Regions from separate parts of the Cellulosimicrobium sp. XJ-DQ-B-000 genome, predicted to be linked through region 2. Evidence: riboswitches for the same ligand, from Rfam matches in the RefSeq annotation. Region 2 holds a riboswitch; the other holds the start of a gene.

Region 1 (15,647 bases), on a different contig from region 2:
GGCTCGGGCACGCTCGTGCGGCTGCGCGTCCCGCGGTCGCAGCCGCTGCACGAGACGGAGGTGAGCGTGCCGTGACCACCCCGGACCCGGCTCCGGCCGGCGGTCTCCCCGGCGGGGCGGGCGACGCCGTCGGGCTGGACGTGCTCGTCGCCGACGACGAGCGGCCTGTGCTCGACGAGCTCGTGGCCCTGCTCCGCCGCGACCCGCGCGTGCGCACCGTGCGCGGGGTCGCGAGCGGCTCCGAGGCGCTGCGCGAGCTCTCGTCGCGCACGGTGGACGCGGCGTTCCTCGACATCCACATGCCGGGGCTGACCGGCCTCGACCTCGCCCGCGCGCTCTCGCGGTTCGCCGACCGCCCGGCGGTCGTGTTCGTCACCGCCGACGAGGCGCGCGCCCTGGAGGCGTTCGACGTCGAGGCCGTCGACTACGTGCTCAAGCCCGTGCGGCGCGAGCGGCTCACGCGCGCGGTCGACCGCGTCGTCGAACGGGTCGCGGAGCGCACCGCGGCGGGGCGCACCCCCGCGACCGACGCGGCGGCACCGTCCGCGAGCGCCGCCGCTCCACCGCCGGTTGCCGGCGACCCGGCGGGCGGTGCGGCCCCGGCCGAGGAGACGCTCGTCGTGACGGTCGGCACGACGACGCGGCTCGTCCGGCGCAGCGCGGTGCGGTGGGTGCAGGCGCAGGGCGACTACTCCCGGCTCGTGACGGACACCGAGCAGTTCCTCGTGCGCGAGCCGCTCTCCGACCTCGAGGAGCGGTGGGCGCCCGCGGGGTTCCTGCGCGTGCACCGGTCGTACCTCGTGGACCGCGCGGCCGTGACCGCGGCGCGGTTCGGCGGGGCGCAGCCCGCGCTCGTCGTCGCCGGGCACGAGGTCCCGGTGAGCCGCCGCATGGTGCCCGCCGTGCGCGAGGCGCTCCTCGGGCCGCACCGGGGCGCGCCGTGACGGGCACCGACCCGCGTCGTGACGCGCGCGTGCGCGTCCGGTCCACCGACCTCCCCGCGGCGCGCGCCGGCCGCGGCGAGGGTGCCGGCCCGGAGGGCGGGGCGCCGTCGGGCACGGCACGGACCGGCGAGCCGGACGACGCCGCGACCGCCTACACGCGGGGGCTCGTGCGGGCCCAGCTCCGGCTCGGGCTGGCGTGCGTGGCGTCGTTCCTCGCGGTCGTCACGCTGCTCACGGTGACGATGAGCGGCGTGCCCGCGCTGGACGACGTCGTGCTGCTCGGCGTGCCGCTGCCGTGGCTCGTGCACGCGTACGGCTTCTACCCGGTGATCGTCGCGTTCGCGGTCGTCTTCGCGGTCGCGGCGGCGCGCAACGAGCGCCGGTACCGCGCGCTCGCCGAGGGCGCGGGCGGGCCCGACGAGCCCGGCCCCGACGACGGCGGTGCGCCGTGACCAGCGCGCTGCCCCTCGTCGCGATCGCGCTGCTCCTGCTCGCCACCGGCCTCATCGGGTTCTACGGCCTGCGGATCTCGCGCACCACGAGCGACTTCTTCGTCGCGTCGCGCACCGTGCGGCCGGTCTGGAACGCGTCGGCGATCAGCGGCGAGTACCTGTCTGCGGGCACGTTCCTCGGGCTCTCCGGCCTCGTGCTGCTGTCCGGCGCGGAGGCGTTCTGGTTCCCCGTGGGGTACGCGGCGGGCTACCTGCTCGTCCTGCTGTTCGTCGCAGGCCCCCTGCGGCGCAGCGGCGCGTACACGATCCCCGACTTCGTGCACGCCCGGCTCGACTCCGTGGTCGCGCGCCGCGTGACGAGCGTGCTCGTGCTCGTCATCGGGTGGCTCTACGTGGTGCCGCAGCTCCACGGGGCGGCGCTCGTCATCACGAGCGTGGCCGCGGTGCCGCCGTGGGTCGGCTCGGTAGGGATCGCGGTCGTGGTGAGCGCGGTGGTCGCCGCGGGCGGGATGCGCTCCATCACGTTCGTCCAGGCGTTCCAGTTCTGGGTCAAGCTCACCGCCCTCGCGGTGCCGCTCGTCTTCGTGCTCATGGCGCTCGGCGGGGCGTTCGAGCCCGGTGGCGCCGTCGTCACGTTCGACCCCGGCGCCGTGTTCCCCCCCGAGGCCGGGCCGGGTGGCCTCGACGCGTACGCGACCGTCTCGCTCCTGCTCGCCCTCCTGCTCGGCACGACCGGCCTGCCGCACGTCCTCGTGCGCTTCTACACCTCACCCGACGGCGGCTCGGCCCGCCGCACGACCGTCGTCGTGCTCGTCATGATCAGCGTGTTCTACATGGTGTCGAGCACGCTCGGGCTCGTGGCGCGGGTCGTCGCGCCCGACCTCGCGGCGCCCGGGGTCGCGGACACGGTCGTCCTCACGCTGCCGACCCGCCTCGTGCCCGGGCTCGGCGGCGAGCTCCTCGCCGCGCTCGTCGTCGCCGGGGCGTTCGCCGCGTTCCTCGGGACGTCGTCGGGGCTCGTGGTGGCGCTGGCGGGCGTCGTGAGCCAGGACCTGTTCGGCGGCACCGTGCGGTCCTTCCGCTGGTCGGCGGTCGCGTGCACGCTCATCCCGCTCGCGTTCGCGCTCGTCACCATCCCGCAGGGCCTCGTGACGAGCGTCGGGACGGTGTTCGTCTTCGCCGCGTCGGCCCTCTCCCCCGTGATCCTGCTCGGCGTGTGGTGGCGCGGCCTCACCGCGCGCGGCGCGGTGGCGGGCATGGTCGTGGGCGCCGTCCTGTGCGCGACGGCGCTGCTCGCGTCGTCCGCGCTCGTCGCCGCGGGGTACGGGAGCCCGTCCGGCGGCACGGCCGACGGCGTCCCCGGCGTCGTGCGCGCCCTGCTCGCCCAGCCCGCCGCCTGGACCATCCCGCTCGCGACGGCGACCGTCGTCGTCGTGTCGCTCCTCGACCGGCGCGGGCCGCCGCTGCGCACCGACCGGTTCCTCCGCCGCCTGCACGTGCCCGAGCGCCGGAGGGCCTGAGACCTGCAAGGCCGACGACGACCCGTCGCCATGGTCGGTGTCTGGGACCTCGCTCGAGCACCTGAAATCTGTAGCGTAGGAAACCTGAAATTCGTAGCGTAGAGAGCCCGAGATCCGTAGCGCGAGGCGCCGGTACGCCTCCGGCCGATCCCTCCGCATCTCACCTGGCGGGCGCTCTCGACCGCATGTCGGATGGGTCGTAGGATCGTGCCAACCATCCAGAGCGGTCGAGAGTCCTGGCTCGACGACACCGCAGCAACCCGCCGACGGAAGCCTCCCGAGGACAAAGGTGCTAACGCCAGGGTCGATGGAGTGACGCATGACCTCAGAGGCATCCTTCGCGCACCGTCCGGGCCGTCCTCGGCCGACGGTGTCGTTCGAGCTCATGCCCCCGCGCCGACCGGACGCGGCCCCGAAGTTCTGGGAGACGGCACGCCGTCTCGTCGCGACGCACCCCGACTTCGTGTCCGTGACGTACGGCGCCGCGGGCACCGACCGCGCGACCGCGCGCCAGGTCGTCGGACGCCTGCTCCAGGGCACGCCCGTGCTGCCGATCGCGCACCTCACGTGCGTCGGGGCGTCGCGCGAGGACGTCGAGTCGGTCATCACCGACTTCCTCGACGAGGGCGTGCGGAGCTTCCTCGCCCTGCGGGGCGACCCGCCGCGCGACCAGCCGGACTGGCAGCCCGCGCCGGACGGCGTCCGGTCGTCGACCGAGCTCGTCGCCCTGCTGCGCGAGGTCGAGGCGTCGCGCTGCGCGTCCGACCCGGCCGTCGCGCTGCGCGGCGCGGCCCGGCCGCTGACGATCGCCGTCGCGACGTTCTGCGACGGCAACCCCGCCGCCGGCACGACGCGCACCCAGGAGGTGCGACGCCTCTGGCAGAAGCAGCAGGCCGGCGCGAGCTTCGCGATCACGCAGCTCTTCTACGACGCGTCGTCGTACACCGACTTCGTCGCCGAGGCCCGTGCGGCCGGCGTGACGATCCCCATCCTCGCCGGGCTGCTGCCCACGACGGAGCCCGCGCGGCTCCGTCGCGTCGAGGAGCTCACGGGCGTGCGCGCCCCCCAGCACCTGCTGGACGCGCTGGACGCCCTGCCCGACCCGGAGGCGCAGCACGCCTACGGGATCGCGTACTCGGTCGACCTCGCGCAGCGCGTCCTCGACGCGGGCACGCCCGGTCTGCACGTGTACACGTTCAACAAGCACCGCGCCGCTCTTGACCTGCTCGAGGGTGTCCACCTCGGCGGCGGGTCGGCCGGGACGGGAGGCAGCACCAGCGCTGCCGCCGCCCCGCTCGTCCCGGACCTGGCCAGCGGGCCGTGGGTCACCGGCACCTCCCTGCCCACGACGAGCGCCGCCACGCACGGCGCGCCCGTCTGACCGGTCCTCCGGACCAGCAAGAGGTTTCGATCATGGCCACTTCCGTACCCTCCCCTACCCAGAACCCGGTCGGTTTCCCCGCCGGCACCGTGCTCGGCTACCCGCGCATCGGCCGCCGCCGCGAGCTGAAGAAGGCCGTCGAGGCGTTCTGGGCCGGCAAGACCTCGGCCGAGGAGCTCGAGGCCACGGCCCGCGAGCTGCGCCTCGCGACCGTCCGCCGGCTCGTCGACCTCGGCCTCGGCGACGACGACGCGTCCGTCCCCGGCTCGTTCTCCTTCTACGACCAGGTGCTCGACGTCGCCGCCTCCCTCGGGGCGGTCCCGTCGCGGTTCGCGTCGCTGACCGACGACGCCGGTCGCCTCGACCTCGCGGGCTACTTCACCGTGGCGCGCGGCCAGGGGGACGACGCCCCGCTCGAGATGACCAAGTGGTTCGACACGAACTACCACTACCTGGTCCCCGAGATCGGCCCGGACACCCCGATCCGCTTCGTCGACGACCGCGTCGTGCGCGAGTTCGTCGAGGCGAAGGAAGCCGGCGTCGTGACGCGGCCCGTCGTCGTCGGGCCGGTGACGTTCCTCGCGCTGTCCAAGGCCGCGGACGACGCGCCCGCCGGGTACTCGCCGCTCGACCGCCTCGACGACGTCGTCGCCGCCTACGCCGACCTGCTGCGCGCGCTCGCCGCGGCGGGGGCGCCGTGGGTCCAGCTCGACGAGCCGATCCTCGTCACCGACTCGGTCGACGTGCCGTTCACCGAGCTCGCCGCCGCCGTGGGGTCCGCGTACCGCGCCCTCGCGACCGACCTCCGCCCGGTGCCGAGCCCGGGGTCTTCGGCGGCCTCGTCCGCAAACCCGGCGGCAACCCCTGGTTCGGCGCAGGACGCGCGGCCCGCGATCCTCGTCGCCACGCCGTTCGGCGGGCTGGAGACGTCGCCGGACGGCGACGGCGCGACCTTCGACTTCCTGGCGGCCCTCGCGGGCACGGACGTCGAAGCGATCGCGATCGACGCCGTCCGTGCGGACCTTCCGGACTCGCCCTACGACGACCTCCTGACGAAGACGCTCGTCGTCGGCGCGATCGACGGGCACAACGTGTGGCGCGCCGACCTCTCGGCAAAGCTCGACACGCTGACCGCCGCGCGCAGCCTCGGTGCGGGCGCGGTCGCCGTCGGCACGTCGACGTCGCTGCTGCACGTGCCGCACGACGTCGAGGACGAGACGTTCGCCGAGCCCGGCACGGCGTCGGGCACCACGCTCGACCCGCGCCTGCGCGACTGGCTCGCGTTCGCGGACCAGAAGGTCGGCGAGGTCGCGACGCTCGCCCGCGCGCTGACCGAGGGTCGCGACGCCGTCGCGGCGGAGATCGAGGCGTCCCGCGCGGCGGTGGCGTCGCGCGCGGCGGCGAGCGGCGTCGTCGTGCCCGCGGTGCGCGAGCGCGCGGCCGCGCTGACCGACGCGGACTTCGCGCGCGGCGACTACGCCGAGCGCGCGGCGGCGCAGCAGGAGCGTCTGCACCTGCCGCTGCTGCCCACGACGACGATCGGGTCGTTCCCGCAGACGCCCGAGATCCGCCGCGCCCGCGCGCTGTGGACGAAGGGCGAGCTCGCGGACGCGGACTACACGACCGCGATGCGCGAGGAGATCGCGCGCGTCGTCGCGCTCCAGGAGGAGCTGGGCCTCGACGTGCTCGTGCACGGCGAGCCGGAGCGCAACGACATGGTGCAGTACTTCGCGGAGCACCTCGACGGGTTCGCCGTCACGGCGAACGGCTGGGTCCAGTCGTACGGGTCCCGCTGCGTGCGCCCGCCGATCCTGTGGGGCGACGTCACGCGGCCCGCGCCGATCACCGTCGAGTGGTCCGCGTACACGGCGTCGCTCACCGAGAAGCCCGTCAAGGGCATGCTCACCGGGCCCGTGACGATCCTCGCGTGGTCGTTCGTGCGCGACGACCAGCCTCTCGGCGACACCGCGAACCAGGTGGGCCTCGCGCTGCGCGACGAGATCGCGGACCTCGAGGCCGCCGGCATCGGGATCGTCCAGGTCGACGAGCCCGCGCTGCGCGAGCTCCTGCCGCTGCGCCGCGCGGACCAGCCGGCGTACCTCGACTGGTCCGTCGGGTCGTTCCGGCTCGCGACGTCGGGCGTGGAGGCGGCGACGCAGATCCACACGCACCTGTGCTACTCGGAGTTCGGCGAGGTCATCGGCGCGATCGACGGCCTCGACGCCGACGTGACGTCGGTCGAGGCGGCGCGCTCGCGGATGGAGATCGTGCCGGAGCTGCGCGACGCCGGGTACTCGCGCGGCATCGGGCCGGGCGTCTACGACATCCACAGCCCGCGCGTGCCCTCGACGGAGGAGGTCACCGAGCTGCTGGAGCTCGCGGTGAAGTCGATCGACCCGCGCGTCGTCTGGGTCAACCCGGACTGCGGCCTGAAGACCCGCCGCTACGAGGAGACCGTGCCGTCGCTCGAGCACCTCGTCACCGCGGCGAAGGCCGTCCGGGCCACGCTCGGCTGACCCCCGGACACGCCGGAGGCCGGGTCCCGTCGGGACCCGGCCTCCGTGTCGAGGGCGTCAGCGCTCGGTCGTGCCCGTGCCCGCCATCGGGAGGGCGAACGCGAGCGTCGCCGCCGCGAGGCCGCCCACGAAGAGCCACACACCGCCGTCGACGCCGGACATGCCCGACCCCATGAGCACGAGCCCGCCGACGAACAGCGCGAACGCCACGACGAACCGTGCGACCGCGCCCGCGTGACCGGGGATGTCGCGCCCTTCGGTCCCGGTGGGGAGGGGGCTTTGCGCCGCCTGCTCGCTGGACGTGGTCATGGGTTTCTCCTTCTGAGGTCGGAACGGGAGCCGGACGTCGCCGTCGGCGATCAGTCCAGGTAGTTCTCCACCGTACCGGGGTCTCGCACCGTCGCCGCATCGGGGTCGCCGCCGAACTCCCGGGCGGCGCCACGCTGGCGCAGCAGGTCCCAGCACTGGTCGAGCTCGACCTCGATCGCCCGGAGCCGCTCGTGCTCCTCGCCCCCGGTGATCTCCCCCTGCGCGAGCTGCTCGCGGAGCTCGCGCTCCTGCGCCACGAGGTCGCTGATCGTCCTGCGGATGCCGCCGTCGGTCGCCATGCCGTCCACGGTATGCCCGACGGCGCGGGTGCGCCCCGGGAGGCCGGCCCCCGCGGGCGCGGCGTCGGCGGTGCGCCCTAGGCTCGTCGCATGACGACGACGATCGGGCGCACGGTCCTGCTCTGCCGCGACCTCGACGCGAGCGCCGCGTTCTGGGCCGACGGGTTCGGCTTCCGCACGTTGTTCCAGGGGGAGACGGAGGGGTTCCCCCTGCTCCACGTCGGCCCCGGACGCGTCGACGAGCCCGGCCTGTGGCTCGTGCCGCTCCCCGAGGGCGGCGCACCGCTCGTGCGGCACGGCCTGCCCAACCTCGTGCTCTACGTCGACGACCTCGACGCGGCCCTCGCGCGCCTCGCCGCGGCCGGGGTCGAGCCGTTCGTCGGGCCCGACGCCGACGCCGACACCGGCGACCGGTTCGCGCACGTCCACGACCCGGACGGGCACCGGGTCGTCGTCGTGCAGCTCGGGACGACGACCGACCCCGCGTAGCGGGCTAGCGGGCCGGCACCCACGTCGCGTCGTCCGCGAGGATCGTCACCTCGTCCTGGTCGACGACGAGGAACCCGCCCCCGATCCGCAGCTCGGCCGTCGGGCGGTCCGGGGTGCGCAGACGCACCCGGCCCGCCGTGAGCGACGCCGCGACCGGCTGGTGCCGCGGCAGGATGCCCAGCGTGCCCGACGCCGCCGGGACCGTCACGCTCCGCGCCTCCCCCGCCCAGAACACCCCGGACGGCACCACCACCTCCACGGACACCAGCCGCTCCCCGGCGGGTGCGGCGGTCTCGGACGGGGACGGCAGGGCGACGGGCACGGAGTTCCTCCCGGACGGTGGACGGCGGAACCCCCGAGTCTGGCCGGGCGACCCGCTCGCCGGGCCCGGCACTTCGTCACCCGGTCGGGGTCGAAGGTCACCGGGGAAGCGCCCGCCGCGTTGGTGCCTGCGAGCGGCCCGCGGGCGGCCCGCGCGGCGACCGTGGGTGGCCCACGTCACGATGGGCGCATGAGCACCCACGCGCACGGCATCCACCACTCGATCGACTACGTCGAGCTCCCCGTGACCGACCTCGCCGCCGCGCAGGCTTTCTACGGCGCGGCCTTCGGCTGGGAGTTCGTCCCCTACGGCCCCGGGTACTCCGGGATCCGCACGGCGGCAGAGTCCGGCGCGGACGAGGCCGGCGGTCTACGTCTGGCCGAGTCGGGCGACGTGACCCGCGGCGGTCCGTTCGTCCTGCTGTTCTCCGAGGACCTCGACGCGACGCTCGCCGCCGTGCGGGACGCGGGCGGCGAGGTGGTCGAGGGCCCCTACGAGTTCCCCGGCGGCCGCCGGTTCCACTTCCTCGACCCGAGCGGCAACGAGCTGGGCGTCTGGGCGACGTCCTGAGGGACGACGTCGGCCGTCGCGCCGGGGGTGCGCGGCGACCCGGGCGGCAATCACGTTGACGACGGTGGGTGCCGAGGCGCACCATCGAGGGTGACGGTTGCCGTGGGCAGCCGTCCGTCGTGCCGGACGGGCACGACCACGGATCAGGATCGCGCCGACGGCGCACCGCACGGGACGAGGAGACGCGGATGCACGGCACCGCAGGCTGCGAGGTGGCCCTGGCGGCCTGCTCGGGCGCCCTCTCCCCCCGCACCGTCACCCGCTGAGACCACCGCGCCGCGGGCCGTCGTCCCCGACGGCCGCCGCGCTCCGGGGCGCACCGCCGTCCGACGACCCCGTCGTCGCCCGGCCGCGCCGGTCACGACGCGACGGCTGCGGGCACGCCGTCCCCCCGCCCCCGGAGGCGCCGTCGTGCGCCCGGGCGAGCACGCGTCGTCGTGCACGCCCGCCGGGCCGCGGACCGTCCTGACACGGAAGCAGCGAACCCATGAACCCCCTGACCGAGAAGCAGATCCGCGCGTCGTTCGTCAACGCGTCCAAGCGCGAGGCCGCGCAGGCGACCCTCCCCGACCTCGACATGCTCGACTGGGACCGCCTCGACTACCTCGGGTGGCGCGACCGCAAGGCCCCGCTCCTCGCGTACGCCGTCGTGGAGGTCGACGACGAGCCGCGCGGCGTCCTGCTGCGCTCGACCGACGCCAAGACGGGCGGACGGCGCAAGCGCGCCGTGTGCGCGTGGTGCGAGGACGTCGTCGTGACGGACGACGTCAGCCTTTACGTGGCGCGCCGCGCCGGGGCCGCCGGGCGTCGCGGCAACACCGTCGGCACCCTCATCTGCACGCAGTTCCTCTGCTCGCAGAACGTCCGCCGGGCCCCCACCCGCACCGAGATGGGCGACGACGAGTCGATGCGCGAGCTGTTCGTCGAGCTCCGCGTCGACGGCCTCCGCGAGCGCTCCGCGCGCTTCGTCACCGAGGTCATGCGCGACGTGTGACCGACCGCGGCTCTACCTCGGCGGACCCAGGCTCTACCTCGGCGGACCCGGGGTCTCCCTCGGCGGACCCGGGCTCTACGTCGGCGGACCCGGGTTCTCCCCCGCGCCAGGAGGGCCACCAGTTCCACCGGCCCAGGAGCGTCATCGTCGCGGGCAGCAGCAGCCCGCGCACGACGGTGACGTCGAGGAGCACGGCGACGGCCATGCCGACGCCGACCTCCTTCATCGCGACGAGCTCGCCCGCCGCGAAGCCGAGGAACACGATGCCGATGGCGACGGCCGCCGTCGTGACGACCGGGCCGGACGCGGTGATGCCGCGGAGCACGGCCCGGTCGTTCGCAACGCGCGGGTCCTCGCCGGGCGCGCGGGCGCGCCACTCCTCCGCGGTGCGAGACAGGAGGAACACCTCGTAGTCGGTGGAGAGGCCGAACACGAGCATGCCGACGAGCAGGGGCGTGGTGACGTCGAGCGCACCCCACGGCTCGAACCCGAGGAGCGAGGCGCCGACGCCGTGCTGGAACACGGAGACGAGGACGCCGAGCGTCGCCGCGAGCGTGAGCAGGTTGAGCACGAGGGCCTTGAGCGGCACGACGAGCGAGCCCGTGAGCAGGAAGAGCAGCACGAAGGTCGCGAGCACCACGACCCCGGCGGCGAGCGGGAGCCGCTGCGCGAGGTGCTCCTGGGTGTCGACGACCTCGGCGGCCGGTCCGGCGACCAGCACCTCGAGGTCGGTGTCGAGGGCGCGCACGGCGTGCACGAGGTCCTGCGCCTCCTGGGCCGTCGCGTCACCGCCCGGGCCGACGTCGGGCGTGAGGTCGACGACGGTGACCTCGGGCGGGTAGCCGGTGTCCTGCATGGCGTCCTCGACGCCGGGCAGGGCGGCGGCCCGGTCGAGCAGCTCGGGCACCGCCGGGTCGTCGACCGGGCCCTCCACGAGCACGGTGACGGGCGCGACGCCGAGGTCGGCGAAGCGGGAGGTGGTGGCGTCAGCGGCGAGGCGCGCCTCGGCGTCGGCGGGCAGCGAGCGGACCTCCGAGCTGCCGAGCGTCAGCGAGCCGAGGGGCGCCGCGAGGGCGAGCAGGAGCGCCGTCGCGCCGAGCGTGACGAGCACGGCGTGGCGCTGCGCGGTGCGCGCGAGCCGGCCCAGCGTGCCGGCACCGCCGCGGCCCGTCCACGGGTGGGACCACGTGCGCGCGCCCGGCGCGGGGATCGCGCGGTGCCACGTCGCGACGAGCGCGGGGACGAGCGTGAGCCCGGCGACGGTCGCGACGAGCACGACGATCGCCCCGCCCACCGCCATGCCGGAGAGCAGGGAGTCACCGAGCAGGAGAAGCCCGGCGAGCGAGATGGCGACCGCGAGGCCGGAGGCGAGCACGGCGCGGCCGGCGGTCGCGAGCGTGCGCCCGACGAGCTCGTCGAGCGGGAGGCCCGGGGACGCGGCGCGCTCCTCGCGGAAGCGCGCGAGCACGAGCAGCGAGTAGTCGACCGTGAGGCCGAGACCGAGCAGCGTCACGACGTTCACGGCGAACTCGTTGACGGGCACCACGCCGAGCAGCCCGCTGAGCACGAGCAGCGCGACCGCGATCGCGGCGAGCGCGGAGAGCAGCGGGACCAGGCCGGCCCGCAGGCCGCCGAGGACGACGACGAGCACGACGAGGAGCACCGCGATCGCGATCCCCTCGCCCACCGCGGCGTCGGTGATCGCCTGCTCGACGAACGCCTCCTCCGCGAGCAGCGCACCGCCCACGAGCACCTCGGGGGTGTCGACGGTGTGCAGCGCGTCGGCGACGCGGTGCGCGAGGGCGAGCGCCTCGTCGTCGGACAGCGCGGGGTCGAGCTCGACGACGACGAGCGAGCCCTGCGCGTCGTCGGCGATGAGCCCGCCGCCGGTGTAGGCGTCCGAGAGCTCCACGACGCCGGGCATCGCGCGGATGCCGTGCATGACCTCGCTCGCCTGGGCGATGAGGTCGGCGGAGAAGTGGTCGCGGCCGGACAGCACCGCGACGACGGTCTCCCCCTCGGGGGCGAGCTCCTCGAGGCGTTCCGCCGCGAGGGCGGACGCGCTGCCCGGCGGGGCGGGGTCGACGTCGGAGGTCTTGTCGAAGACCGCCCCGCCGAGCACGGCGCCCGCGGCGAGGAGGACGGCCCAGACGACGAGGACCACGCCCCGGCGGCGGGCGGCGAACCGTCCGGTCCGGTGCAGGAGGCGTCCGAGCGTCATGGGGGCTCCCCTCGTCGGGAACTCGTCGGGGAGTCGTGGGGTCGGCCTCGGCCGGCTCGCCCACGACGTTCGTGCGGTGCGTCCGTGCGGCAGCGCGCGGACGTGAGCACCCTACGCGAGGGTGGGAGCGCCGTCGGACCGCGCTCCGCCCTGCGGGGACGCCCTGCCGGGCGCCGGACGAGACGGGTCGGGCGGGGGCGGCTCGTGCCGCCGCCCCCGCCCGGTGCGACCCGGGGCGGACGGCTCACGCCGCCCGCCCCGGGTCATCGGCTCAGCCGCAGCTGACGGCCTCGTAGGCGGCGTCCGCCTCGAACGTCCGGCCGTCACCGGTCGCGGAGACCTGCGCGACGCCGGCCTCGACCGACGTGGCACGCGTCGCGAACGACTGGTACGCGGAGGCACCCGGCTGGACGCCGGTCACCGTCTTCGTCCCGAACGGCGTCGTGAGCGTGACGTCCGCCGGCACCGTGTCGTCGTTCGTGGCACGGACCGCGACGTAGACCTTGCCCGCGAGGCAGCGGGTCTGGACCGTCGTCGAGATCGCGAGCTCCTCGACGGGCTCGTCGGTCAGCTCCTTGAACCGGATGTTCCGGTAGTTGACCATCTCGCCGTTGCCGTGGTTCTGGATCCCCACGAAGCTGTTGACCAGGCGGGCCGGGTCGCTGCTCGTGAAGTCGTTGACGAGCACGTCGTTGAGGTAGACCCGGATGCGGTCGCCCTCGACGCGGATGTCGTACGCGTTCCACTGGCCGACCGGCTTGAGCGAGGCCTCGACGGCCGCGGCGTCGGCACCCTGGAACGTGTAGATGGCACCCGTGGTGCGGTCGGCGGCGTCCGTCGCGTCGATCTGGATCTCGTAGCCCTTGTTGACGGCCACCCACGGGTCGTCGCCCGGGTTCGGGAACCCGACGAACACGCCGCCGTTGTCGTCCTTGAGGAGCTTCCAGTCGAGCTTCAGGCTGTAGCTGTCCCCGAGCTCCTGGTTGAACCAGAGCAGGCCCATGCCGCCCGCGCCCTGGATCGAGCAGTCCTCCTGGCGGCCGAAGCCACCCGGACCGGCCATGCGCCAGCCCGCCTGGAGGCTCGCGAGGGTGCCGTCGAAGAGGGCGGTGTAGCCGTCCTCGACCTCGCCCGGGGTGCAGATGTCCGGGTTCTCGCCGATCGAGAGCACGTCGATGTTGATGTTGCCCTGGTCGCCCGTCTCGTACGCGAGCGTGATGGTGTTCGTGCCCGCCTGGAGCTCGAGGTCGCGCGTCTGCACGCCCCAGTCCTTCCAGCTCCCCGTGGTCGGGAAGTTCCACTGGCCGAGGTCCTGGCCGTTCACGTGGAGCGAGACGTTCTTGGACCGCAGCTCGGTGTACGGGTGGATGCCGTTGGCGTAGCGCACGTTCACCGGGTAGGTGCCCGCCTCGGGGACGGTCACGGAGAACGTGCGGCCGGAGCCGACGCTCGTCATGCCCGCGGCGAAGCCGGAGCCGGAGTAGTTGCTGTGGTCCGAGCCGATGCTCGAGCCGCCGAGGGGCTGGGCCAGCTCCGCCTCGTACCAGCCGCGGTCGGCCGGGGCGACGTAGCCGGGCAGCGAGTTGAGCGTGTACCAGGCCTCGGTGCTGAGGAGCTCCGCGCCGTCGGCCGAGGCGAACGGGCGCGGGGACCGGACGTAGACGACGTGGCCGGGCTTGAGACCGTCGATCTTCAGCGTGACGGTCGTGCGGTCCTCGGACACCTGGGCGTCCGTGACGAAGAGCGGCTGCTCGTCGACCTTCGGGCCGCCGTACTGCTGCGTCGGCACGTAGCGCCACTGCTTGATCTGGTACGCGTCGGCGAGGTTCTCGACGACCTCGTCGGAGACCGGGTCGGTGTACTCGATCTCGAAGCCGCCCTCGACCACGCGCATCTCCTTCATGTCGAAGGAGTCCTCGTTGACGGGGACGAGCTTCTGGAGGCCGAACCGGAGCTTGCCGGACTCGCCCCAGTTGCCGCCCTCACCGGTGCCGCCGGCGTAGAGCGCGCCGTCGGGGCCGTAGATGACGCGGTTCACGCCGACCTCGAGGCCCGCGGTGTGGCGGAAGACCGCACCCTGGAACTCGCCGTCGACCTTCTCGAGGAACGCGCGCTGGATGCCGCCGTACGTGACGTCGCCGAGCAGCATCTGGCCCGCGAACTCGCCGTCCTCGACGAGGATCGGGTTGCCCGGGGAGTTGGCGATCTCGTTCTGCGGCAGCCACACGGCCGGCGGGGCGACGGGGTTCGAGTCGAACGGCCCGGCCGGGTTCGTGTAGTGGTTGTAGAACTTGTCCTGCTGGATGTGGATGAGCTTGTTCGACGGCAGCCAGGCACCCTGGTTGTCCGTCGCGAAGATCTCGCCCTCGGGGCCGAAGCCGATGCCGTTCGGCGTGCGGAGGCCGCCCGCGACGTAGCTCACCTCGCCCGTCTCGCGGTCGATCTTGATCGACGTGCCGCGGTTGGCCGCGGGCTGCGGGTTCGTCGTCGCGCCGCCGTTGTTGATGGCCACGGAGAGGTTGACGTAGAAGTAGTCCTCGTCGTGGATCAGGCCGAACGCGAACTCGTGGAAGTTGCCGCCGTCGGGCCACTCCGCGATCTTCGTGTGGGTGTCGTAGAAGCCGTCGCCGTCGGGGTCGGTGAGCTGCGTGAGCTGGTACCGCTCCGAGACGAAGATCGAGTCCTCGACGACCTCGATGCCCATGGGGTTGAGCAGCTCGTCCGCGACGAGCGTCGCGGTGACGTCCTCGGGGCCGTCGGCCGTGGTGACGCCGTCGAGGAAGTACACCTCGCCGGACACCGGGTCGGGGCGCCAGCCGCCGGAGCTGACCTCGCCCGTCGTCACGACGGCGAGCTGCTCGTCCGGCGTGAACGCCAGGCCGGAGACCTTGGGCTCGAAGCCCGCGGGGCGCAGGTCGACGAGCTCGTAGTTGGGGTTGACGGAGTCGAGCCGCAGGCCGTCGCCGGCCGTGTCGGTCGCGCCCTCGCAGTACTTGTAGCCGGGCGCGGTCACGCGCACGACGCCGGCCTCGGTGCTGAGCGCCGAGGTCGGGATCACCTGGAAGGAGGAGCTGCCCGGCGTCTTCCACGCGAGCGTGAGGCGCTGCTTGTCGCTGCCCTCGTAGTAGTCGACCCGCAGGTCGTGCACGCCTGCGGTGAGCGTCGCGCTGCCCTCGACGGAGGTCGAGTCGTTGGGGCCGTCGTTCTCGAGGACGAGCTGGCCGTCGATGTAGACGAGCGCGCCGTCGTCGTTGGTCACGCGGAACTGGTACTGGCCGTCCGCCGGGACGTGCAGGTTTGCGCTCACCTGCGAGATGAAGTTGTCCTCGGCGCCGAACTGCTCGGCCGTGGACCAGTCGATGGTCGGCATGAGCTTGTCGACGTTGGGCGTCTGCCCGGACTTCAGGGTGCAGACCCCGCCGGGGTTCTGCGCGAGCTGGAAGGTCCGCAGCGTGACGCCGGGCTCCTGCTCGGGGAGATCGGCCGCGGCAGGGACGGCCCAGCCCGCGACGACCAGCGCGCCGAGGGTGAGGGCGGCCGCGCCGCGTCGGTACCTGATCCGGCGGGACACCGGCAGGCTGGTGCGTTCGAGCATCGTTGCTCCTTACTCGGTCGGACTACGAGTCCACG
Region 2 (15,647 bases):
TCCACCGCACGACGGCCCGCTTCGAGGCGTCGGAGAAGCTCCGCGCCCACCTGCAGCGCGTGCTCGTCGCGCTCGTCGACCTGCACGTCCAGGGCAAGCAGGCCCACTGGAACGTCACGGGCCGCGGGTTCCGCGACCTGCACCTCCAGCTCGACGACGTCGTGGACGCCGCGCGCGAGCACAGCGACACCGTCGCCGAGCGCATGCGCGCGCTCCAGGTCGTGCCCGACGGCCGCACCGAGACCGTCGCGACGACGACGGACCTCTCGCCGTACCCGGCGGGCCTCGTGTCGGTCGGCGACACGGTCGACGCGGTCGTCGAGCGCATCGCGCAGACGGTCGAGGTCGTCCGTGCCGTGCACGACGACGTCGACGCCGAGGACCCGACGAGCGCCGACATCCTGCACGAGATCATCGCGGACCTGGAGAAGCAGGCCTGGTTCCTCTCCTCGGAGAACCGCGAGGCCTGACCCGTCCGGCACCGCGCCGTCGAGCCGCAGGCCGTGGGGGAGGACACCTGGTGTCCTCCCCCACGGCCTGCGGCTCTATCTGGTGGCGGGGCGGGCGAGACGCTCGTCGAGCCACGATGCCGCCCAGGCGACGAGGGCGAGGGCCGCGACGGCGGAGCTGACGGCGACGAGGCCGTCGCGGTGCGCGTCGAGGAGACCCGGGGCCGCGCCGTCGGTCCGGGCCACGAAGGCGCCGGTCATCGCGGCGATGCAGACGGTGGCCGCGACGCGCTGCACGAGCTGGAGCGCCGCCCCCGCGACGCCGCGCTCGGTGCCGGGCGCCCCCTCCAGGGTGAGCGTCTGGTTGGGCGAGATCGTCAGCCCCGCGGCGACACCCGTGAGCACCTGGGAGACGACGAGCGCGGCGACCACGGCCGCCGTGGGCGCGACGCCGACGGCGAGCGCCGTGCCCACGGCGACGAGGGCCTTCGCCCCGACGGCGACGGTGACGCCGCGCCGACCGAACCGCCGGAACGACCGCCACGAGAGGTTCGCCGCCACCACCGACGCGACGGCGCCCGGCGTCGTCACGAGGCCGGCCTGGACCGGGCTGAGGCCCGCGCCGTCCTGCAGGAAGAGCATGAGGACCGCCGAGTAGCCGAGCGCGGCCCCGAAGCTGAACGCCGCGACGACGCACCCCAGCACGTAGGTGGGGGAACGCAGGAGCCCCGGGGCGAGCACCGGCGCCCGGCCACGCCGCGCGTAGCGCGGCTCCCACACGACGAGCCCCCCGACGGCGGCCACGAGCACCCCGAGCGAGACCGGCAGCACGACGGCGCGCGGCCCGTCGGCGACGAACGGGACGAGCAGGCCCAGGGTCACGAGGGTGACGAGCACGAGGCCCACGACGTCGAAGCCCACCCCGACCCGACTGCCGCGCGACCGGCCCCCGCGGCCGCCGTCCGTGCTCGCACCGGCCCGGCCCTCTCCCGCGACGCCAGGTCCGGCGTCCCCCGGCCGCAGCGCCCGCAGGGCGACCACCATGACCGCCAGCCCGAGCGGCGCGGCGAGCCCGACCGCGGCGCGCCACCCCGCCGCCGGTCCGAGCGCGGACAGGATGCCGCCACCGACGAGCGGGGACAGGACCATGGCGAACGCCCCCGTCGAGGCGTAGGCGCCGAGCGCACGCGCGCGAGCCGGTCCGGCGTAGTGGTCCTGGAGCAGGCCGATGACCTGCGGGTTCGCGGTCCCGGCGCCGGCTCCTTGGAGCAGGCGCGCGGCGACGAGCACGTCGGCGTCGGAGGCCGTCGCGCCGACCAGGCTCCCCACGGCGAACAGCCCGAGCCCGACGGCCAGCGGTCCGCCGCGACCGAGCCGGTCGCCGAGGCGGCCGGCCGGGACGAGCGCGAGCCCGAAGGTCAGGGAGTACCCGGCGAGGATCCACTGGAGCTGGGCGGTCGTCGCGCCGAGCTCGGCCCGCAGCGCCGGCGCCGCGACGGTGAGGATCGCGGAGTCGAGCAGCGTGACGAACCCGGTCGCGAGGCAGACCCGCAGCACGGCCCGCGACGCGCGCCCGCCCGCGGTCACCGCCACGGCGGGGCGCCGACGCCGGGACGACCGCTCACCCGAGGTAGCTCGTGACGACGTCGTGCAGCGCGGTGGCCGTGAGGCCGAGGGACTCGACGTCGACGCGCTCGTCGTTTCCGTGGAACAGCGACCGGAAGACCCCGGGGTCCCACTGCTCGCTGAGCAGCCCGAACCCGTAGGCCGGCACGCCGCGACGGCGGAAGAAGCGCCCGTCCGTGCCGCCCGTACCGAGGACCGGCACGACGTCGGCGCCCGCGTGCGCGCGCACGGCCCGCTCGATCGCCGCGTACGCCGCGCCGTCGGTGGGCGACTGCGAGGCCTCGCCGAACCAGTCCCCCTCGACGTGCACGTGCTCGCGCAGGTCGCCGAGCGCGTCGTCGAGCAGGTCGGCCACGTCCTGCGGGGTCGCGCCCGGGAGGACGCGGACGTCGAGCGTGACCTCGGCGAGCCCGGGGATGACGTTGGGCTTCGACCCCGCGTGCAGCACGGTCGGCGCGACGGTCGTGTGGGTCGTGGCGTGCGCGACGGACGCGAGCGCACCGAGCGCGGGCAGCGCGTCGTCGATCCGCGCGGGGTCGAGCAGCGCGGCCCGCACGTCGGGCGCGAGGTCGAGCGCGTCGACGTAGCGGCGCCACAGGTCTCCGATGACGACGGGGCCGCGGTGCGCGGTGATCCGCCGCACGGCCTCGGCCGCGAGCACGATCGCGTTGAGCGACCCGTACGGCCCCGACCCGTGCCCCGGCCGACCGACGACGCGAAGCCGGCGCCCCGCGCCGCCCTTCTCCCCCACCGCGACCGTGCGGCTCCCCCGGGGCCCGAGCGGCACCCCGCCCGACTCCGTGAGGACCGCGTCGACGTCCACGAGGTCGTACCGGTGCTGCGTGATCCAGTCGACCCCCCACGTGCTGCCGTGCTCCTCGTCGGCGACGGCGGCGAGCACGAGGTCGCCGCGCAGCCGCTGCCCGCTCTCCGCGATCGCCCGCGTGACGACCGTGAACGCCGACGTGAGCCCGAGCATGTCGATCGCGCCCCGGCCCCAGACCCAGCCGTCGACGAGCTCGCCGCCGAACGGGTCGCGCGTCCACCCCTCCGGCTCGACCGGGACGACGTCGGTGTGCCCGACGAGCGCGAGCGACGGGGCACCGGGGTCGGTGCCGCGCAGGCGCGCGACGAGCGACGTGCGACCGGGCTGCGGCTCGACCCACTCGACCTCGAGGCCCAGACCGTCGAGCACGTCCGCGACGGCGCGCGCGTTGCGGGCCTCGTGCCCCGAGCCGACGGTGCCGTCGTTGACGCACGCGTTGCGGATCATCGCCTGGAGCAGCTCGGTGGTGCGGCCCGCGAGCTCGGTGCGCGACGGCGCGGGGGCGGGCTCCGCGAGCACGCGCGGCCCGGGCGTCGCCCTGGTCCCGGGCCGGGTGCCGGGCGCTGCGGGTCGTGCGGCGACGGTCATCGTGCGCTCCCTGCTGTCGTGGACGACGCCCGGGGCGCGTCCTGGAGCGTGCGGCGGCCGGGGATGGCCGCGACGAGCTCACGCGTGTACTCCTCCTGCGGGTCGAGCAGGATCTGCTCGGCCGCCCCCTGCTCGACGACGCGCCCGCGGTGCATGACGCCGACGTGGTCGGACACCTGCCGCACGACGGCGAGGTCGTGCGAGATGAACAGGTACGCGAGCCCGTGCTCGGCCTGGAGCCGCACGAGCAGCTCGAGGATCTGCGCCTGCACGGACACGTCGAGCGCCGAGACGGGCTCGTCGAGCACGACGAGCGCCGGGTTCAGGGCGAGCGCCCGCGCGATGGCGACGCGCTGGCGCTGCCCGCCCGAGAGCTCGCGCGGTCCCCGGCGGAGCACGTCGGGCGGGAGCGCGACGTCCTCGACGAGCGCACGCGCCCGGTCGGCGCGCTCGGACGGCGACCCGACCCGGTACGCCCGGAGCGGCTCGGTGACGATCTGCTCGACGGTGAACCGCGGGTCGAGCGACGCGTACGGGGACTGGTAGACCACCTGGAAGCCGCGGCGCAGCGACCGCAGCCGCTCGCCGCGTGCCGTCGTGATGTCCTCGCCGGCGAACTCCACCGTGCCCGCGGTGGGCCGTTCGAGCCGGAGGGCGAGGCGCGCCGTCGTGCTCTTGCCCGACCCCGACTCCCCCACGAGCGCGTACGTCTCGCCGCGCCCGACCGCGAGGCTCACGCCGTCCACCGCGACGAGCGTCCGGTGCGACGACCCGCGCGGCAGCGTGAACTCCTTGCGCAGGTCCCGCACCGCGAGGACGGGCGCGCTCGCGGTGTCCGGGCCGGCGGCGTCGGGCACCGCGATCCCCTGGTCGACGGCGCGGCTCGCGACCGCGGCGCGGCTCGCGTCGGCGCGCGGGACGACGCCGTCGTTCGGCGCCGTCTCCGGGGTGCCGCCTGCGACGAGGCGCGAGCTCGCGAGGCTCGGCGCCGCCGCGATGAGCTGCTGGGTGTACGGGTGGCGTGGGTCGTGCAGCACCTGCTCGGCGGTGCCCTCCTCGACGACGACCCCGTGCTCGAGAACGACGATCCGGTCGGCGCGGTCCGCCGCGACGCCGAGGTCGTGCGTGATGAGCAGGACGGCGGTGCCGAGGTCGCGCACGAGTCCGTCGAGGTGGTCGAGGATGCGGCGCTGGACCGTCACGTCGAGCGCGCTCGTGGGCTCGTCCGCGACGACGAGGCGCGGCCGGGCCGCGACGGCGATCGCGATGAGCACGCGCTGGCGCATCCCGCCGGAGAGCTGCGACGGGAACTGCCGCGCGCGGGCCTCCGGGTCGTCGATCCCGGCCTGGCGCAGCAGCTCGACCGCACGCTCGCGCGCCTCCTTGCGCCGCGCGAGCCCGTGGATGACGAGCACCTCCGCGACCTGGTCGCCCACGCGCGTGACGGGGTTGAGCGAGACCGTCGGGTCCTGCGGCACGAGCCCGACGTCGCGGCCCCGCACCTGCTGCCACTCCTTCTCGGAGAGCCGTCCGACGTCGCGGCCGCCGAGGCGGATGGTCCCTGCCGTCACCTCGCCCCCGCGCGCGAGCAGGTGCAGGGCCGCGTGCGCCGTCGTGCTCTTGCCCGACCCGGACTCGCCCACGAGCGCGACGACCTCGCCCGGCCCGACCGTGAGGTCGACGCCGCGCACGGCGGCGTACGAGCCGCCGTCGCGCGTGCGGTAGGCGACCTCCAGACCGCGGATCTCGAGCGCGGGCGCCTCGCCCGACGTCGGGCCGGGACGCTCCTGGGTGGTCGGCGTCGTGGCGGTCATGCGTCCCCTCCGGTCCGTTCCAGGGCCCGCGCGATGCGGTTCGCCGACAGCACGACGGCGACGATCACGAGGCCCGGCATGGTCGTGAGCCACCACGCGGTGGCCAGGTAGTCGCGCCCGCCCGAGACGAGCGACCCCCACTCCGGCGCGGGCGGCGGCGTCCCGTAGCCGAGGAAGCTCAGGGCCGAGATGGCGAGCACGGCCGTGCCGAGCTCGAGCGCGACGAGCGCGAGCACCGGTCCCGTCGAGTTGGGCAGCACGTGGCGCCCCAGCACGCCGTACCAGCGCACCCCCGACGCGCGGGCCGCCTCGACGTACACCGACGTCGAGGTGCGCAGGACCTCGGCCCGCATGACGCGCGCGAACGTCGCGACGCTCGTGATGCCGACGGCGATCGCGACCTTGACCGTCCCGAACCCGAGCGCCGTGATGATCGCGAGCGAGAGCAGGATGCTGGGGATCGCGAGCAGCACGTCGACGAACCGGCCGACGACGTCGTCCACCCACCCGCGCACGAACCCCGCGAGCAGGCCGAGCAGCGACCCGGCGACGAGCCCGACCGCGACCGCGACGAGGGTCGCGCCGAGCGAGGCCGACGCGCCGTGGACGACGCGCGCGTACACGTCCCGCCCCAGGTGGTCGGTGCCGAACAGGTGCGCGCCCGACGGCGGCTGCAGCCGGTCCGCGGGCACGCCCGTCAGCGGGTCGTACGCCGTGAAGAGCTGCGGGACGACCGCCCACGCCGTGACGAGCAGGACGACGAGCACGGCGACGACCAGCCCGGGACGCCGCACGGCGTACCGCGCCCCGCGCCGCCACCGGCCCGCCGTGCCCCGGGTCCGCACGCGGCCGTGCCGGAGGATCGCGCGCGCGTCCTCGCGGTCCTCGACCTCGATCTCCGCGGGCGTGCGTCCCCCGGGCGCGTCGGCGGGCGGGGCGTCGGGGGCGAGCGCGCCCGACGGCGGCACGTCCGCCACCGAGGCACGGTCCGCGACCCGGGCCTCGTCCCGGAGCACGATGCGCACTCCCGGCCTGGTGCTCATGCGGCCACCGCCTTCTGTCGTGCGTCGATCCGGGGGTCGAGCAGGGGGTAGAGCAGGTCGACCACGAGCGTGACGACCACGAACACGAGCGCCGAGAGGACGACGACCGCCTGCACCACGGGGATGTCCTGCGCGTCCACCGACGTGACCGTGAGCCGTCCCAGGCCCGCGCGCGAGAACACCGTCTCGGTGACGACCGTGCCACCGAGCAGCCCGCCCACGACGACGCCCAGCACGGTCAGCGCGGGGATCGCGGCGTTGCGCAGCGCGTGGCCGAAGTGCACGCGCGCGCGGCTCGCGCCCTTGGCGCGCGCCGTCTCGACGTACGGCTCGCCGAGCGTCCCGCGCAGGCTCCGCGCGAGCACCTGGGCGAGCGCGGCGCTCGCCGGCACGGCGAGCGTGATCGCCGGGAGCACGAGGCTGATCGCGCCCTGGTTGCCGATCGCGGGGAACAGCGGGATCTGGAAGGAGAACCACTGCAGCAGGAGGAGGCCCAGCCAGAACGGCGGCAGGGCGACGCCGAGCGGCGGCAGCGACGCGAGCGCGTGGCGCAGCCAGGCCGCGCGCGGGAACGTGCTCGCGATCGCGATGCCGGCGCCCGCCACGACGGCGAGGACGAGCGCCGCGGCCGTGAGCCGGAGCGTCTCCGGGAGCGCCTGGAGCACGAGCTGCGTCGCGGGCGCCCCGGACGCGTACGACGTCCCGAAGTCGAGCCGCAGCGCGTGCCACAGCGCGTCGGCGTACTGCACGAGCACGGGCCGGTCGAGGCCGTACTGGGCGCGCAGGGCGTCGAGCAGCGCGGGGTCCACCTGGTCCGCCTCGCCCCCGCCGCTCGCCATGAGCGCGGCCGGGTCGCTGGGCAGCAGGTAGAGGACGAAGAACGAGATGGTGAACGCCGCCCAGAGCACGAACAGGCCCTGCCCGGCGCGACGCAGGACGTACCGGCCCATGGTCGGCCTCCTTCCGTGGGGGATGCCCGCCTGCCCGACGCCGCGGCGTCGGGCAGGCGGGCCCGGCGGGTCAGCCCTGGGTGACCCAGGCGTCGTAGAAGTCGAGGCGCGACGACGCCTCGAACGTCAGGCCGTGGACCGTGTCGGCGGCCGCGATGGTCGTCGAGAGCTCGTAGACCGGGATCGCGTGCCCCTTCTGGACCAGGAGGCGTGACGCCTCCGTGACGAGCCTCTGGCGCTCGGCCGGGTCGGTCGCCGCGGCCGACGCGTCGAGCAGGTCGTCGACCTCCTCCGCGTCGCGCTGGTTGATGTTGCGCGCGTTCGCCGAGAAGATCGTCCGCAGCACGTCCGGGTCGGAGCGCGTGAGGTTGTAGTAGTCGAAGTCGAAGTCGCCGCTCTCCTTGATCGCCTGCGACTCGGCGACGGTCACGTGCTGGAGCTGGAGGTCCACGCCGATCTGTGCGAGCTGCTGCTGGACGAGCTCGAGCGGCTCCGGCACCTGCCAGAACGTCACGGTCGTGGAGAGCTTCTGGCCGTCCTTCTCGCGCACGCCGTCGGCGCCCTCGACCCAGCCCGCGTCGTCGAGGATCTTCTTCGCGCCCTCGGGGTCGTAGGCGAGCTCGTCCGCGACGCTCTCGTAGAGCGGCGTCGAGTGCGACAGGACGCTCGTGGCCGGCTCGTCCTGCGCGCTGAGCACGGTGTCCGCGATCTGCTCGCGGTCGATGCCCTGGAGGATCGCCGTCCGCACGGCCTCGTCGCCCGCGAGCGGGCTCGACTCGTTGGGGAAGAGGTTGAACACGACGCCCGGGTTGGCGCGGTACTCGAGCCAGAACCCGTTCCCGTCGAACTGCGGGAGGTCGACGGTCGAGATCGCGGCCGTGGCGTCGATCTGCCCGGACTGCAGGCTGCCGCTGCGCACGCTCGCCTCGGGGATGACCTTGAACGTCACCGTGTCGAGGTAGGCCTCGCCCTGGTGGTCGCTCGCCTCCGAGCCCCACGCGTAGCCCGCGACCTTCTCGAGCACGATCTCCTGGTCCTGCGTGTACGACTTCACGGAGAACGGGCCGGAGCCGACGAACTTCCCGGCGCAGCGGTCCTCGACGCTCAGGTCGGCCGAGGACGGGGCGAGGAGGCCGAGCGAGAACGTCGACGTCGCCTGGAGGAACTGCGCGCTTGGCTCCGCGAAGTCCACCGTGAGGGTCTGCGGGTCGGTGACGGTCGTGCCCTCGTAGCCGACGAGGTACTGCGACCCGAGCGACGCCGTCGCGCCCAGCGCGACGATCGCGTCGAAGTTCGTCTTCACCGACTCGGCGTCGATCGGCGTGCCGTCGGCGTACGTCGCGTCGTCGCGCAGGTGGAACGTGTAGCTCGACGCGTCGTCGTTCACCTCCCAGCTCTCCGCGAGCCACGGCAGGATCTCGCCCGAGTCCGGGTCCTGCGCCGTGAGCGACGCGACCGTCTGGCGGGCCGCCGCGATGGCGTCGTTGTTGCCGACCTGCTGCGGGTCGATGCAGTGCGAGTCGACCGTGAGCGCGAACGTCAGGTCGCCGCCCGCCACGGGCTCGCCGGACGGGCTGGGCGACCCGTCGCCGTCGGACGCGCCGGAGCCGCCGCCCGCGCACGCGCTGAGCAGGAGGCCCGTCGCGGCGGCCGCCGCGGCGACGGTCAGGGACCGGCGTCGGTGAGGTGTGGGGATCATGTCGTGCTGCTCTCCTCGTGTGCCGGCTGAGGACCGGCGGTCGTCCGGCGCCGGTGGTCGACCGCGCCGGGCCCAGGGCCGGCGCGGCGGGGGAACCCACCGGGGTGCCGTGCTTACCGCGCGGCGGGAGCCACGCGGTCAGGTCGTTCCCGGAGCACCCCGTCACGTCGAAGGGTTGCTGGTCAGCGAGCCGGGCCTGCGTGCTGACGCTCGTCACCTGGGAGCAGGAAAGACAATCTCGACCAGGTGAGTCAAGTATCGAGACGACCGTCCCGCCAGACGGACGGTTGTTTCCTGCTCCGCGTCGTCGTGACCCGTCGCCGGGGCTGCCACGAGCACGGCGAGGGCCCGCCTCGCCGGGCGAGACGGGCCCCTCCCTCCGGTCCGGCGATCGCTCAGGCCGCGGTGAACCCCGCCGCGCGGCGGGCGTCGGCCGGGCTCCACAGGTCGGTCTTCACCTCGGCCTTCACGACCGGGACCACCTCCTCCGCGAACCGGCGCAGGACGTCCTCCTGCTGCGCCGCGGGGATCAGGTGGTTCACCGAGACGGACTGCAGGTCGTGCCGGTACGAGGCGTGGTAGTCGAGGATCTTCTCGGCCACGCGCTCCGGCGACCCCACGAGCGCGGGCCCCCGCTCGACGGCGTCCTCGACCGTCCGGAAGCTCGGTGCCTTCCCGACGGCGTCGGGCCCGTACCCCCGGCGCGCCGCCGCCGCGACCTGGCCCTCGTAGATCGGGCGGTACTGCTCGATCGCCTCCTCCGTCGTGTCGGCGAGGAACAGCCCGCCCGAGCCCGACCCGACGTACCCGTACGCCGGGTCGTGCCCGTGCGCCGCGTACTGCTCGCGGTAGCGGTCGATGAGCACCTGGTAGTTCTCGCGCGGCTGCAGCGCATTGGCGCTGACGATCGGGTCCCCGTACCGGGCCGCGAGGTCGACCGCGAAGCGCGACGTCGCCGACCCGTGCCAGATCCGGAACGGCCCGGCGAACGGCCGCGGCAGCGTCGTCGCGTGCTCCAGCGCGTGGCGGTGCCGCCCGCTCCAGCTGACGTCCTCCTCCGACAGCAGCAGGCGCAGCAGCTCGTAGTTCTCCTGGAGGTACTCGTACTGCTTGTCGAGGTCCAGCCCGAGCAGCGGGTACTGCAGCACCTCGTTGCCCTTGCCGATGACGATCTCCAGCCGCCCGCGGCTCAGCTGGTCGACCGTCGCGAGGTCCTCGGCGACGCGGATCGGGTCGAGCAGCGACAGCACGGTGACGCCCGTGCTCAGCAGGATGCGCGACGTCCGCGCCGCGACCGCGCCGAGGAGCACCGTCGGCGCCGACGACAGCACCTCTCCCGCGTGCCGCTCCCCCACCGCGAACGAGTCGAACCCGAGCTCCTCGGCCAGCACCGCCGTCTCCACGACCCGGTTCAACCGGTCGGACGGCGCGACCGCCTCCCCGGTCACGGGGTGGGGCGGGTTGAACACGATGTCGAGTACCTGGAACCGCACGTCCTTCTCCTTGTTGTTCGTCGTCGTCCGGGGGCCGGTACCGGCGCGTTCGGCAGCTCCGGTCGAGTTCGGCACGCGCAGGTGCCGAACCCGACCGGAGCTGCCGACCCGGGGCGGGGTTGCCGATCTGTCAGGCCGCGGTGGCCTCGGCGGCGGCGGCGTCGCGCTTCGCCACCTCCTCGCGGACGAGCGGGATGACGTAGCGACCGAAGTCGACCGCGTCGTCGAGCAGGTCGTAGCCGCGCGCGGAGATGACGCGGACGCCGAGGTCGTAGTAGGCGAGCAGCGCCTCGGCGACCTGCTCGGGCGTGCCGACGAGCGCGTTGGAGTTGCCGGCGCCGCCGGTGGCCTTCGCGGTCGCGGTCCACAGCGCGGTGTCGAAGCGCTCGCCCTGGGCGGCGATCTCGAGCAGGCGCTGGGAACCCGCGTTCTCGGGCTTGTCGATCGGGTGCCGACGGCTGAGCTGGCCCCCCGCGGCGGCCTTGCGCGCCTCGATCCGGTCGAGGATGCGGTGCGCCTTCTCCCAGGCGAGCTCCTCGGTCGGCGCGACGATCGGCCGGAACGCGGCGTGGATGCGCGGCGGCGTCGTGCGGCCCGCGGCGGCGGCCTCGGCGTGCACGCGCGCGATCTGCTCGGCGGTGCGGTCGAGCGGCTCGCCCCAGACGGCGTAGATGTCGGCCTCGGCCGCGCCGACGCGGAACGCGGCGTCCGACGACCCGCCGAACGAGATGGTCGGGGTGCGGCCCTCGAAGGGCTTGGCGTCGAGCACGAAGTCGTCGAAGTCGTAGAACGGGCCGTGGTGGTCGAACGGCTCGGCGCTCGACCAGGCCTGCTTGACGATCTGGATGTACTCGTGGGTGCGCGCGTACCGCTCGTCCTTGGTCAGCGTGTCGCCCTCGCGGCCCTGCTCGTGGTCGTTGCCGCCGGTGATGAAGTGGACGGAGAGCCGCCCGCCGGAGAGCTGGTCGAGCGTCGCGAACGTCTTGGCGGCGTACGTCGGGTAGGACACGTTGGGCCGGTGCGCGAGCAGCAGCTCGATCGACTGCAGGCGCGCGGCGGTGTAGGCGGCGAGCGCGGCGGGCTCGGGGCCGGAGGAGCCGTACGCGAAGAGGACGCGCGTCCAGCCGTTGTCCTCGTGCGCGCGCACGAGGCGCTCGAGGTAGGCGGGGTCGAACGCGGCGGTCGTGCGCTCGGTGGTCTCCGAGGCGTCGTTGGTCGTGGCGATGCCGAGGAACTCGACGGGCATGAGGGTCTCCGTGGTGTCGGTGCGGGTGGTTCGGGGTGCGGGGTCGCGGACCGGACGTGCGGGGCACGGTCCGGCCGCCGGCTCAGGGCCGGGCGGGTGCCGTCGGCTCCGGCGGCGCCGCGGACCCCGAGGGCGCGGGCTCCGGGGCCGCCCCGACGGGGTCGGACGCCGGGAGGCCGGCCTCCTTCCACGCGGGGAAGCCGCCGTCGACGTGGGACACGTGCGTGTACCCGCGGCGTGCGAGCGCCTCGGCCACCGGCCCGGAGCCGTTCGGCGACCCGCACACGACGACGACGGGCGTGTCGAGCGAGATCACCGGGGCGTCGGCGGGGCCGAACAGCGCGTCGAGGTCGTCGCGGTCGGCGTGCGTGGCGCCGGGGATCTCGCCGTGCGCGGCGCGACCGCCGGCCGAGCGCACGTCGATCAGCAGCGCGCCGTCGGCGACCTGGGCGGCGGCGTCGGTCGCGGCCCGCAGGGGCGGGGTCGTGGTCATCGGTGTCTCCTTCGCGGGGTGGTGGTGTCAGTGGGTGGCGGCGAGCGCGGGTGCGACGTCGGGGGCGACGGCGGCGCGTGCGGCAGCGTCGGCGTCGGCGTCCGCGAACCAGTGCTCGGCGAGCAGCGCGAACGAGCGTCGGGCGTCGTCGGCGTCGTGGGTCGCGGTGGTGACGAGGAGCTCGTCCGCGCCGGTCGCGCGGCGCAGGGTCTCGAGCCGCCGCACGACGGTCTCGGGGTCACCGACGATGCGTGTGTCGACGCGGTCGGCGACGAGCGCGCGCTCCGCCTCCGGACGCTCCTCCCACGCGGGCGACGTGCCCGGCTCCGGGTAGGCGATCGCGCCGTCGGCGCCGCTGCGGATGGAGAGCACCCAGTCCGCGAACGGCGTCGCGAGCTCGCGGGCCCGCTCGACGGTGTCGGCGACGAGCACGTCGGCGGACACGACGACGTAGGGCTCGTCGAGCACGCCCGGCCGGAACGCCTCGCGGTACGCGGCGACGGTGTCGAGCGTCGCCGACGGCGCCACGTGGTAGTTCGCGGCGAGCGGCAGCCCGAGCTCGCCCGCGACGCGCGCGCTCTCGCCCGCGCTCGACGCGAGGACCCACAGGTCCCAGTCGGCGCCCTCGACGGGCGGGCTCACGTACGACGTCCCGCGCTCGTCGCGGTAGGTCCCCGCGCGCAGCCCGAGCACGAGCTCGAGCTCGTCGCGGAAGCTCGCCGGGGTGCGCGACGCCCCGACGATCCGCTTCTGCGCGAGGATCCGCTCGCGCAGCACGGAGTCGTTGACGTCCGCCGGCGGCGCGCCGGGCACGTACAGCCCGTCGACGACCCGCGGCCCGGTGGCCGGCCGGGCCCGCCGCGGAGCCCCGGCCCCCTTCTCCCCCGGCGGCGGCGTGAACGCCCGGCCGAGCCCGAGGTCGACGCGGCCGGGGTGGAGCGCGGCGATCGTCCCGAACTGCTCGGCGGCGACGAGCGGGCTCGTCGTGCTGAGCAGCACGGCACCGCTGCCGACGCGGATGCGCTCGGTCCGGGCCGCGACGGCGGCGGCGAGCACGGCGGGCGACGCCGAGCCGACGCCGGGCGACAGGTGGTGCTCGGCGTACCAGACGCGGTGGTAGCCGAGCCGGTCGAGGTCGCGCGCGAGCCCGACGGCGCGGCGCACCGCGTCCTGGCCCGTCGCCCCCTCGGGGACGATCGCGAGGTCGAGCACGGACAGCGGGACGCGGCCGGACGCCGGTCGCGGCCCGCCGGGGGTGGCGGTCGGGTGCGGGTGCTGGTGGGACATGGCTTCCTCTGGTGGGGTGCGGTGGCTCGGGGCGAGGCGGTCGCCGGGCTACTTGGACGGGAACCCGAGCGCGGCGAGCGTGGTGCGCAGGTGGGCGCGCCCGCGCAGGGCGCCAGGGACACGCAGGCGGTCGACGACGCGGTCGCGCCAGCCGCCGTCGAGCCCCTCCTCGCGGTAGAAGGGCGCGATGCGCTCCTCGTACGCCGCGACGTGCTGGTCCTGCCCGACGGCGCGGTAGCGCTCGGCGTGCAGGACGGCCGCCTGCGGCAGCCGCGGCTTGACCCGTTCCCCGCCCGCGGGGTCGGGGTGCCCGACGACGAGCCCCACGACCGCGACGACGCCCTCGGGCAGGCCGAGCTCGGCCGCGACCTGGGCGGGGTGGTTGCGCAGCGCGCCGATGTACACGGTGCCGAGACCGAGCGACTCCGCCGCCACGACGGCGTTCTGCGCGGCGAGCGCGGCGTCGAGGAACGCGACGACCGTCGTCTCGAGGTAGTCGGTCGCCTCGAGCCGGACGCCCTCGCGCTCGCCGAGAGCGCGGGCCCGCGCGACGTCGGCGAGCCAGACGAGCAGCAGCGGCGCGGTGCGCACGTGCTCCTGGTCGCCCGCGAGCGCGGCGAGCCGCGCCTTGCGCGCGGGGTCGGTGACGGCGACGACGCTCCAGAGCTGGAGGTTCGACGACGTCGGGGCGGACTGCGCGGCGGCGACGAGCGTCGGCACGACGTGGTGGGCCAGCGGGTCGGTGCGGTAGCGGCGCACCGTCCGGTGGCCCAGCTGCGTCGCGAGGACGGTGCCGGGACGGTCCGCGGCGGGTGCCAGGCCCGCGGCCGCGCCGGGCGCGACGTCCTCGACCCCGGCGGGGTCGACGCCGTACCGCGCGGCGAGCGCGGCGCGGGCACCGTCGGTGTCGTGGGGCGGCGCGGGGAGCGTCCCGGGGTCCGCGGCCGGGGCCGGAGCGTCCCCGGCGGTGGGTGCGGGAGCGATCGTCATGAGGCGGTCCTCTCGGGGAGTGCGGCGAGGCGGGCGAGCGCGAACCGCTCGGCGGCGGTGCCGCCGTCGGGCAGGGCGCCGGGGGCGGTCGCGAGGTCGGCGAGCACGCGCCCGACGGCCGGGGCGAACTTGAAGCCGTGGCCGGAGAACCCGGCGCCCACGACGACCGCGCCGCGCCGGTCGAGCACGAAGTCGTGGTCCGGCGTCGTGGTGTACGTGCAGCTCACGGGGACGTACGCGTCGGGGTCGAGGCCGGGCAGCCAGGTGCGCACGTAGTCGCGCAGCGCGGCGAGCTGGCCCGGCTCCGGCCGGTAGGAGCGCCGGTCGGGGTCGACGACGGGGCCGACGCCGTGGAAGCCGACCTTGACGCCCTCGCCCGGGGTCGCGAGCCCGTAGACGCCGCTCGGCCACGCGGTGCCGGGACCGACGTCGTGCGTGAACGCGGGCCACCCCGCGGGCGACGTGCCGGGGGCGAGCGCGAAGTGGGCGGGCTGCTCCTGCGTGACGACGAGCGGGAGCTCCTGCCCGAGCAGGCCGCCCGCCGGGGAACCCAGCAGACCCGCGCTCCACGCCCCGCCGGTCACGACGACGACCCGCGCGACGACGTCGGCGCCGTCGGTGACGACGCGCACGCCCTCGGGGACGCGCTCGACGTGCCGGACGGCGACCTCGTGCCGCACGTCGGCGCCCCGCGCGGCCGCGGCCCCCTGGAGGGCCGCGACGGCCCGGTCGGCGTGGAGCCGGCCGGCCGTCGCGACCTCGTGCAGCACCCGGCCCTCGAACCGCAGCCCCGGCCAGCGCTCGGCCGCGGCCGCGGGGTCGAGCCACTCGTGCTCGATCCCCCGGACCGCGAACGCGGCGCCGATCGCGTCGACGCGGCGCGCGGCCGCGCCGTCACGACGCCCGTGGCTCACGCCGCCGGTCACGTCGAGGAGCTCGGTCCCGGTCTCGTCCTCGACCTCGCGCCACTGGCGTAGCGCCTCCTGCGCGAGGTCGAGGTACTCGGGCTCGGCGTACGTCGTGCGGTAGATGCGCGACGTCCCGTGCGAGGCGCCGTGCGCGTGCCCGGGCGCGAAGCGCTCGAGCAGCACGACGTCGCGCCCACGCCGGGCGAGCTGCCACGCCGCGGCCGAGCCCATGACG

The links. A riboswitch is a leader RNA that binds a small molecule or an ion and turns the genes downstream of it on or off. The one in region 2 is predicted to bind S-adenosylmethionine.
Region 1: linked by a shared signal. The riboswitch ahead of RDI86_RS08120 (methylenetetrahydrofolate reductase) and the one ahead of RDI86_RS05255 (ABC transporter substrate-binding protein) in region 2 are both predicted to bind S-adenosylmethionine.

What each region holds. Positions count from the first base shown of each region.
Region 1 covers NZ_JAVHYN010000004.1:62,742-78,388, forward strand. The annotation lists gene RDI86_RS08100 (sensor histidine kinase) at 1-75, shown strand, start outside; gene RDI86_RS08105 (LytTR family DNA-binding domain-containing protein) at 135-944, shown strand; gene RDI86_RS08110 (heavy metal transporter) at 941-1,396, shown strand; gene RDI86_RS08115 (cation acetate symporter) at 1,393-2,916, shown strand; SAM riboswitch class I at 3,128-3,230, shown strand; gene RDI86_RS08120 (methylenetetrahydrofolate reductase) at 3,236-4,297, shown strand; gene metE (5-methyltetrahydropteroyltriglutamate--homocysteine S-methyltransferase) at 4,330-6,813, shown strand; gene RDI86_RS08130 (hypothetical protein) at 6,871-7,122, opposite strand; gene RDI86_RS08135 (DUF2630 family protein) at 7,173-7,421, opposite strand; gene RDI86_RS08140 (VOC family protein) at 7,512-7,910, shown strand; gene atpC (ATP synthase F1 subunit epsilon) at 7,915-8,232, opposite strand; gene RDI86_RS08150 (VOC family protein) at 8,422-8,802, shown strand; gene RDI86_RS08155 (FBP domain-containing protein) at 9,290-9,796, shown strand; gene RDI86_RS08160 (efflux RND transporter permease subunit) at 9,780-12,017, opposite strand; gene RDI86_RS08165 (family 16 glycoside hydrolase) at 12,289-15,612, opposite strand.
Region 2 covers NZ_JAVHYN010000002.1:292,340-307,986, forward strand. The annotation lists gene RDI86_RS05225 (Dps family protein) at 1-470, shown strand, start outside; gene RDI86_RS05230 (MFS transporter) at 546-2,042, opposite strand; gene RDI86_RS05235 (M20/M25/M40 family metallo-hydrolase) at 2,071-3,489, opposite strand; gene RDI86_RS05240 (ABC transporter ATP-binding protein) at 3,486-5,303, opposite strand; gene RDI86_RS05245 (ABC transporter permease) at 5,300-6,346, opposite strand; gene RDI86_RS05250 (ABC transporter permease) at 6,343-7,296, opposite strand; gene RDI86_RS05255 (ABC transporter substrate-binding protein) at 7,367-8,995, opposite strand; SAM riboswitch class IV at 9,100-9,213, opposite strand; gene RDI86_RS05260 (LLM class flavin-dependent oxidoreductase) at 9,391-10,488, opposite strand; gene RDI86_RS05265 (LLM class flavin-dependent oxidoreductase) at 10,619-11,734, opposite strand; gene RDI86_RS05270 (rhodanese-like domain-containing protein) at 11,817-12,227, opposite strand; gene RDI86_RS05275 (LLM class flavin-dependent oxidoreductase) at 12,255-13,514, opposite strand; gene RDI86_RS05280 (nitroreductase family protein) at 13,563-14,504, opposite strand; gene RDI86_RS05285 (FAD-dependent oxidoreductase) at 14,501-15,647, opposite strand, start outside.